DNA from 3 places in the Shewanella sp. MTB7 genome. Region 3 is predicted to be linked to each of the others. Evidence: predicted binding sites of a transcription regulator. Region 3 holds the regulator's gene; each other region holds the start of a gene.
What was found. The regulator MetJ, encoded in region 3, represses methionine synthesis genes. The targets are predictions, from matches to a motif close to TAGACGTCTAGACGTCTA.

Region 1 (3,294 bases), 1.9 Mb from region 3:
GCGAAACCAGCTTCTAAATCGGCAATTAAATCATCAGGGTGTTCCAAACCCACATGCAAACGAATAAGCGGCTTACTACTATCCCAACTTGTTGCTGTTCTGAGTCTGTCGATGCCAAATACCCCTAAGATCAGACTTTCAAAACCTCCCCAAGAAAAGCCCATCTTAAAGTGTTGCATGTTTTCAACCAGTGCCGTGACAGAAGTGAGATCTCCCTCTTTTAGTACAAAAGAGAACAAACCATTAGCTGCAGTAAAATCACGCTCAAAAAACTCATGACCTGGGCAGGTGTCAAAGGCTGGATGCCTGATATGGTCCACTTCGGGGCGAGATTGTAGCCAGTTAGCCACTTTAAGAGCATTTCGTTCATGTTGCTGCATACGAACGGCCAGTGTTCTTAGGCCTCGACTGGCCAGATAGACATCATCGGGTGAAGTACATTGACCCATTAGGTAGCTGTTTTCTCTTAACTGATCCCAATGTGCTTCATTGGCGGTTGCCGTACCCATCATGACATCAGAATGGCCAACAATATATTTGGTGGCAGCTTGGATAGAGATATCAACGCCCATATCGAAAGGACGTGAGTTAATGGGGGAAGCCCACGTATTATCCAACATCACAATTAATTTGTGCTGATGTGCAATCTTGGCTAATGTCGGTACATCTTGGATCTCCATGGTGATGGATCCTGGAGATTCTAAGAACAACACCTTGGTATTGGGCTGGATAAGCTCCCTGATCCCTTCGCCTATCATGGGATCATAATAGGTGGTCTCGATGCCAAACCCTGCCAACAGCTTATTGCATAGATCCCGAGTCGGTTCATAGGCAGTGTCGACCATTAACAGATGATCGCCGGACTTTAGAAATGAGAGTAGAGCGCCACTAATTGCAGCGGATCCTGATGGGTATAGCGCAGTGCCAACACCGCCTTCAAGTTCGGCAATGGCAGCCTGAAAAGCAAAATGAGTTGGTCCACCACGTCGACCATAGAACATCTCGCCTTTTGCTCTATTCTTGGTTGCGAATCGCATCTCTTCCATGGTGTCGAAAACCATGGTTGATGCTCTAAAAACAGGCGGATTGATGACCCCCTTGGTCCATTTTTTGTCACGTCCGACACTGATGATCTGCGTTTCTTTTTTCATAGGGTAATAATTCCACAACTAAAATGTATTTTTAGCCATCTTAACATCTAAACGGCCAAATGAAAGTGGGTTTTAATAAGCCATAATGAGCTTTCAGCTTGTATAGATGACTTGGCCTATTAATCGAGTGGTAGGCTAACCACTATCTCTACGCCATGACTCTGTTTATCACTGCCACTTAATTGCAGGTTTCTGGCGATGATTTTCCCATGGTGAAAGTCGGTAATTAAACGAGCAATATAGAGGCCTAACCCCAGATGCGGTTTGTCTTGCGATTTTTGTTGTCTAACTGACACCATAGACTCAAATATCTGTTCAGCCATATTTTCTGGCAGTTCAGGTCCTAAATTACTGATTGAGAGCTGTGCGAGTTTATTTTTTACCGTGAGAGTGACCGAAATTTGCGTGCCTTTGAGACTAAATTCTAAGGCGTTGGCAATCAACTTATCCATCAATTGTGCAATATATTCTGGTACACCTGTCATCAACAAATCCTCTTCTGAGATATCGGTGATAAATTCTTTATTTGGGTAGGTGAGTTGGTAGCCCTGAACACAACCACTGATAACCTTAGAGAGCGGGAAGGTATCAAGCTCTGCGGTGGATAAGCTCTCTTCTAGTCGGGTCGCTTCGCTCATGTTATTTAGAATCATGTTCAAGCGGCTAACGCCTTCTTGTGCCCGATCAACATATTTACGGCTGTCAGAATCGAGAGTTTGCAAGCCTAGGTGCTCTAGTGACGATCGAACCACGGCAACCGGGGTTCGTAGTTCGTGTGAGAGTCTGGAACTCATATTTTCTAGGTAGTGAGTATACTGGCCTAATCGACTGACAATACTAGCAAAGCTTCTCGATAAGTCGCCTATTTCATCTCTAACTTTTGAGCCTTTAATATGGTTTTTTATTCGGCCTTGACTGTCGATAGCTTCTTCGGCTTCATCCCTGAGCTTACGGATACGACTGGAGATACTGGAGGCGAAGAAAAACAGTGCTAAAGTGCCCATGCTCATGATGGTGATAATGACATTGAAGAGCTTCTCTAAGGCTTTATTTCGTAAGGTTCTGATCCCGTGAGTGGTCTCCTCTGAGATCACAACTCCCATGACTTTATCATCGATCCAAATTGGGCTAGCTGCGGCCAGAATAACCGCTTTATTATCTGGAGTGAGTCGCCACGTTGAACCTTCCTTACCTGCAAGGGCTTGTTGAATGTGGCTGCCACCTAGTACGGTTGAATCTTGTAATGAGTCGATAAAATCTTTAGGCGGGGTTGTCAGTATCCGATAATAAAGCGGGTGCAGGTACTTTTGTTTAAATCGCTGCCATAAGCTTGGATTTAGAGGTTCAGTTATGGTGCGGGTCCAGACGCTGTTACTGGTACGAATGTCGCCGGATTTAGCAAGCACGCGGCCATGTTTGTCTACCACCCAAATTCGTGAACTGTTATGGCTCATCCCTTTAATGATGTTTTCAATTTCTGGAGAGGGCACTAGGACGGTACCTAGCTTATCAACATCATCGATAGCTGAGGTACCTATAATCGTGTCTAAACTTCCCGTTTTAGCGTCGTTAACATCATATATCGCAAAGCCTAGTTTACTGCCTACCATATCCAATGGAATACGCAGTTCGACATTATAACCTAAGGCTGTCTTCACCCATTTTCCTTGGATCTTAATTTCAGGGGTAACAGGTACTGAAAGACTCGGGTCCTCAGGGAGTTCAAAGGCACTTATCCATCCATCTTTGGTGGTTGCTACAATATATCGCTTGAATTTGCCATCGGGAGCTAGAGTGGCAATGGCTAAGTGATCATTACGATCTATCTGTAGAGTATTCTTGCCTCGATAGACGACATTGGGATCGGTGACTTCGAAGAAACCATAAAGATATCCAGCATATTTCCCCACCATATGAGTAAAATTTATGCTTAAAGGGCTATCTGGATTGGCTTTAAATATTTGATGATTTTCACCATAGTTGAGGCTTTTATGCCTGTAGACTGCCCAATCACCGAGTTTGCCATCCAACTGAATGGGCCCTGATAGTGGGTGGGCGTAGAGATCTCTGCCTTGTTGCACTTGGGTTAAAAAACTTGCTTGACTGTCAAACAGCTTAGGTCTTTCATGCAGGGCTGTGGCTA
Region 2 (3,294 bases), 2.3 Mb from region 3:
GGTAGGTCACCAGTGATAACACGGCGCTTATACTCTGCAGCAAGTTCAGGGAATGCAGCTTCATAGGCAGCAAACTTATCATTCCAGTTAGCTTCATTGGTTTGGCCTGCTTCTTTTGCATCCCAACCAGCGTACACATTTTCAGGAATTTCAAAAGCGGCGTGCTCCCAACCAAGGAACTCACGAGCTGCAGCGATTTCAGCATCACCTAATGGTGCACCGTGACAGTCATGGCTACCAGATTTGTTTGGCGAACCAAAACCAATGGTGGTTTTACAACAGATCATAGATGGCTTGTCAGTGACAGACTTAGCTGCTTCGATTGCCGCACGAATCGCATCACTGTCGTGACCATCGACGTTAGCAATTACATGCCAACCGTATGATTCAAAACGCTTAGGTGTATCATCGGTGAACCAACCTTCAACGTGACCATCGATGGAAATACCGTTGTCATCCCAAAACGCAACAAGCTTACCTAGGCCTAAAGTACCAGCAAGTGAGCAAACTTCATGTGAGAGACCCTCCATCAAGCAGCCATCACCAAGGAAGCAGTATGTGAAGTGATCGACGATGTCATGGCCTGGTTGATTAAACTGCGCTGCCAAGGTCTTTTCAGCAATCGCCATACCCACAGCATTACTGATACCTGCACCTAAAGGCCCTGTTGTTGTTTCAACACCTGGGGTATAACCATATTCAGGGTGACCCGGCGTTTTTGAGTGTAACTGGCGGAAGTTTTTAATCTCTTCAATAGGCAGTGCATAGCCTGTCAAATGAAGCAAAGAGTAGATAAGCATTGAGCCATGACCGTTTGATAGGATAAAGCGATCACGGTCAACCCACTCAGGATTATTTGGGTTGTGCTTAAGGAAATCGTTCCAAAGCACTTCAGCGATGTCAGCCATCCCCATTGGTGCACCAGGATGACCTGAATTGGCTTTTTGAACGGCATCCATCGTTAATGCGCGGATAGCGTTTGCGAGTTCTTTACGAGATGACATGCTCTCTCCTGCTTGTTTTTTTTTGAAGTCTAGAGCAACGAGCACTATATCGATCAGCACTTATTAAATCATCGATGCTCTACGGCAAATTTGGGAGCCATATTTTCGCCTACATAACAAGTTGACGCAAATTGTTTATCACAGTTATGGGCATTTTCTTAACGTAAGTACACAATATTGGCAGAGATCATAGGTGTACCTTGAACAATCTATTCACCGTCATGAAAAATATCTTGTGATAAAATGAAAACTGCAGATCAACTATCAACCTGATATATAAAGAGTATTAACAATAAATCACTCCCAACAACATAAGTAATGTCACAATTTCGAGGAATAATTCGTCATCGGGGGTGATAAGAATGCCATAATGAATTAAAATAGCCATCTAGATGTAGATACTTCTATACCCAAACGGCTTCACGATGCAAGGTTCACCCTAAGTAGAAGGTGTGTTCGCCACATACTATAGTGGCTTGATAGCTTGGGTATACATTCAAATGGTTTAACGACGAGATTCCCACCATGGCAAAGCACTTGTTCACCTCTGAGTCAGTCTCAGAAGGTCATCCAGATAAAATCGCCGATCAGATTTCTGATGCGGTATTAGACGCAATACTAGAGCAAGATCCAAAAGCTCGTGTTGCGTGTGAAACATACGTAAAAACCGGCATGGTTATGGTTGGTGGTGAAGTCACGACTTCAGCTTGGGTCGATATCGAAGAGATCACCCGCAAGACCGTACGTGACATTGGTTACATCAATTCGGATATGGGCTTTGATGCCGATTCTTGTGCTGTATTAAATGTCATTGGTAAGCAATCACCTGATATTAACCAAGGTGTCGATCGCGCAGATCCTAAAGAACAAGGTGCCGGTGACCAAGGTCTGATGTTTGGTTATGCCAATAACGAAACCGACGTATTCATGCCTGCTCCAATCACTTATGCTCACGCACTTGTCAAGCGTCAATCAGAAGTTCGCAAGAACAAAATTCTGTCTTGGTTACGTCCTGATGCCAAGAGTCAGGTGACGTTTGCATACGAAGACAATAAAATTGTTGGTATCGATGCTATTGTTCTGTCGACCCAGCACTGCGAAAGTATCAATCAGAAAGATCTTATCGAAGGCGTGATGGAAACCATCATTAAGCCTGTACTTCCTGCAGAATGGTTGAATAAAGACACAAAGTACTTTATTAATCCAACAGGTCGTTTTGTTATTGGTGGCCCAGTAGGTGATTGTGGTCTTACCGGTCGTAAGATTATCGTTGATACTTATGGCGGCATGGCTCGTCATGGTGGTGGGGCATTCTCAGGAAAAGACCCATCAAAGGTTGACCGTAGTGCAGCATATGCGGCACGTTATGTAGCAAAGAACATCGTAGCTGCAGGTCTTGCTGAACGTTGTGAACTTCAAGTCTCCTATGCTATTGGTGTTGCAGAGCCAACCTCAATCAGTATCGAAACATTCGGTACAGGCAAAGTATCTGAAGAATTGTTAATTAAATTGGTTCGCCAGCACTTTGACCTACGTCCATACGGTCTAACTGAGATGTTGGACTTAGCTCGTCCAATCTATCAATCTACAGCAGCATATGGCCACTTCGGTCGCAATGAGTTCCCATGGGAACGTACCGATAAAGTTGAAGTCCTACGCGCTGACGCTAAATTATAATTATTTTTCTGTCGGCTAACTCCTGATAGAAAACAAAAAACCGCCTTCGGCGGTTTTTTTATATTTAAATGACGAATTAAATCTCCACCATACGCCCTGTAGGTAGATATTCTAATCGCTTGCCAAGCTCCTCTTTTAAGATACCGTATGCCTTCATTCCGGTGCAGTGCCCTGTATAGTATTTGCCAACAGGAAAACGTAACAAGCTACGCCCCAGAGCTCTAATATCTTGCTTACTACCGCCGACGGTATTAAATAGCGGTAAACCAACTAAGTGAAAACCACCAACCAATGCCTTTATTTTGCTATCTGGAAATTGATTGATCGCAGTATCAAGCATATTTAATATTCCACTATGACCACAACCAGAGAACACAATCAAGCCATCCTCCTCCTTCACAACCATCATAAGTTCATGTTCAAAACTATCCGGTTGACACCCTTCACTTCCTTTAGTGAATAAGTAACGATTTCCCTTAGGCTGAGGGTAGCGATGACTGATTGATGTAAGAATATAGACATTCGGAAAGATTTCCGTCGTTTGCTCAATGAAATTAAATCGGCCATGGAAACGTTCAAAAATACGCTTGTCTATCCCGACATTTAGCGTGGG
Region 3 (3,294 bases):
CTGGTTCCATCGCTCTGTGGGTCATTGTCGCAGGAACGGCGACTAAACTCTCTACCCCACCTAAACTTTCTGCGATAGAAAACACAGAAAGTTGCGCTAGAAAGGCGACTAATTCAGCTTCACCACCTTTTAGCTCGAAACTGAGCATGGCACCGAAGCCTTTTTGCTGCTTAGCGGCGATGTCATGTCCGGGGTGATCGTTAAGCCCAGGGTAGTAAACCTTGTCTACGGCGTTGCTGTTAGTGAGTACCTCTAATACTCGCTGAGCGTTGGCTTGATGCTCTCTGATGCGAATAGGTAGAGTTCGAAGGCCACGCAGTGCTAGATAACTATCAAATGCAGATCCAGTCAGCCCTAAGGTGTTTGACCACCAATGCAGTAACTCACCCAATTCAGGATCTTTCGCAACCACGGCACCGCCAACAACATCACTGTGTCCATTGATGTACTTAGTCGTCGAATGCATGACGATATCAGCCCCTAATAAAAGTGGCTGCTGCAAAATAGGTGACAAGAAAGTGTTGTCGACGACCACGATCGCATCAACATCATGGCTTGCAGCTGAAATAGCTTCAATATCGACAACCCTTAGCAGTGGATTAGATGGAGTCTCAAGCCAAACCATCTTAGGTTTAAGCGCTATCGCCTCACTTAAGGCTTGGCTATCTGTTTGATCAACCACCATCAACTTAAACTGACCCTTTTTGGCCAAGTTGGTGAATAGACGATAACTGCCACCATAACAATCGTGGGGAACCAGTAATAGGTCATCAGGACCTAACAAACTCGTGACCAAGGTTATTGCAGCCATTCCCGTACATGTCACCACGCCTGTGGCTCCTTTTTCAAGCGCTGCAATGGCATCTCCGAGAATAGAGCGCGTTGGATTACCCGAACGGCTGTAATCAAAATCTCTTGGATTCTTGTGTCCATCGAAGGAATAATTAGTGGAAAGATAGATCGGCGGTACTACGGCACCATGTTGGGTATCGGATTCAATCCCCTGACGCACGGCAATCGTGGCTAACTTACGTTCGGTCATCTACAGCTCCTAATACTAACTACTACTAAACATCATACCTATTACTGACATCATACTTTATATCATTTAGAAAAATGAGATGTCTAGACGTCTAAATGTACCTAAGAGTTACTTCCTCGTCAACCGATTAGACGTTTAGACGTCCGAACATATGGAAATCTATTTGCATTTAATCGAAATAAGAGGCAATAATTTGACTGTACAAATTAAAGGGTTAAAATCTGCCCCGAATTTTGAATTTACAGGTGAGTCAATGACTGAGTGGAATGGCGATTACATCAGCCCCTATGCTGAACACGGCAAGAAGAATGAACAGGTAAAGAAAATTACTGTTTCTATTCCCTTAAAAGTGCTTAAGGTACTGACTGACGAGCGTACACGCCGTCAGGTCAATAACCTACGTCACGCCACCAACAGTGAACTGCTTTGTGAAGCATTTTTGCATGCCTATACTGGCCAGCCACTGCCAAATGATGAAGATCTTTCGAAAGATAAACCTGACAGCATTCCTGTAGAAGTAAAACGCTTGATGGATGAGATGGGCATTGAGTGGGAAGACGTCGAGTAACCTTATTAATACCCTAACGCTCTAAGAAAGCTCGTTTCAGTGGCTTTGCGCGAATTCCATTCTAAGCGCATTCAATGACCACTGAATCTTGCGGTTCCAAGAGACTTAGATATAGAAAGTACTCTACTCCAGTCAAGAATATCAGTTCTACTAAATATTTGATCAATTCAGAGCCTTTCAAGCTTTTCAATTCAAGGCGTATTGATAAAGAAATGGTTATTCCCTTTTAAATCAATACAACACAGAAGTGGAATGCTTGAAAAGCTCACGTAGTGCGGGCTTCAAAGTACTCCATGCTGTGTTAAGTGATTTAGATATACGACTGCATGGTCTATTTTGTTCCATACAAAATAAGACATTTCCTCCATCCTTGGAGGTCAGATGCAGAAGGTAGGGCGAAGCACGACTGAATGGATTCAGGAGGTAGAGTAACGCAGGAGCAGTTACCGAGGATGCCAGAGCCGAGAATAACTATTAGCGTCAAGTTCCAGTCTTGCCTGCAGCACCTTGAACTCCCGCTGAAAGGTCAAATAATTAATGGAACTGATATAGAGATCGCGATGCGATGCGATCCCTGTTTGTTTTTATTGTTCTTTAATTGCCGTATATATCCAGCTCACTTGGGTATACTATTTATGGACAGAAATGTGTTTGAGTTAATCGCACCGACTACCTTACTACTGGCATCCATTATTATCTTCTTTGGGGCAATCACTCAGAGCTTGATAGGCTTCGGTCTTGCCGTGGTAGCCTCGCCACTTCTCTATCTTGTTGATCCCGATCTGGTTCCGGCCCCCGTCATCGTTATGGGCTTCTTCATCTCTTTGCTTACTCTCTATCGAGAACGTGGGGCACTGGAGTTTAATGGCCTACAGTATGCGCTACTGGGTCGTATTCCCGGCGGATTTATCGGTGCGGCTCTGTTAATATTTGCTCCCCAACCGATTCTCGGCTTAGCCATAGCAGGGATCGTGGCGGCAGCGGTCATCCTAAGTTTACTTAAATTCAATTTAGTGGTGAACCGCAAGAGCTTGTTTGCAGCAGGCGTGATATCTGGTGTGTTTGGCAACATTGCAGCCATAGGTGGCCCACCACTGGCTATTTTGTTATCGGGAAAAGATGCGAGTCAATTTAGAGCTGCGCTTTCAGCCTTCTTCATCTTTAGTTCTGCCATAGCATTAGCCATCTTATCTATCGCAGGATTATTGGAGATTAAGCATCTTTGGCTTTCACTCATGCTACTTCCATCAGTGGTGCTAGGATATTTGGTCGCTGGCAGGTTAGTGGGAAGAGTTGATAAGAGTAAAACCAGAAGCATGACACTGATCTTATGCTCAATCAATGCATTAGTATTGACGGTTAAATCGTTAATGGAATTGTAAAATCGAGATCGCTTCGCTCCGAGAACGTGACTTCGTCACTGTGAGTGCGCATCTGCGATACTTCGAGAAAGAGAATTGCCACAAACCTACAACGTATTGCTTGTCCTCGTAGCCAACTTGTTGGCGCACTCGAAGGGTACTCGTTCCCACTCTCGTAGCAAAACGTTCTCTAAGTTAGCCCGCGAACGCCCTCGAAACGTCATTAAAAATGATATGAAGTTTGTAGCACACCACCTATGGCATCGTCACTGCCGACCATGCCGGTTACATCCAGATAAAAAGCCTGACCAAAAGCGAATCCA

Region 1: the regulator MetJ is predicted to act here: its motif matches at 1,192-1,209, upstream of HWQ47_RS11745 (cystathionine beta-lyase).
Region 2: the regulator MetJ is predicted to act here: its motif matches at 1,386-1,403, upstream of metK (methionine adenosyltransferase).

What each region holds. Positions count from the first base shown of each region.
Region 1 covers NZ_CP085636.1:2,758,512-2,761,805, forward strand. The annotation lists gene HWQ47_RS11745 (cystathionine beta-lyase) at 1-1,151, opposite strand, end outside; gene pdsS (proteobacterial dedicated sortase system histidine kinase) at 1,271-3,294, opposite strand, start outside.
Region 2 covers NZ_CP085636.1:4,930,224-4,933,517, forward strand. The annotation lists gene tkt (transketolase) at 1-1,004, opposite strand, end outside; gene metK (methionine adenosyltransferase) at 1,530-2,681, shown strand; gene HWQ47_RS21490 (MBL fold metallo-hydrolase) at 2,758-3,294, opposite strand, start outside.
Region 3 covers NZ_CP085636.1:835,952-839,245, reverse strand. The annotation lists gene metB (cystathionine gamma-synthase) at 1-1,042, opposite strand, end outside; gene metJ (met regulon transcriptional regulator MetJ) at 1,296-1,610, shown strand; gene HWQ47_RS03420 (sulfite exporter TauE/SafE family protein) at 2,258-2,992, shown strand; gene traF (conjugal transfer protein TraF) at 3,195-3,294, opposite strand, start outside.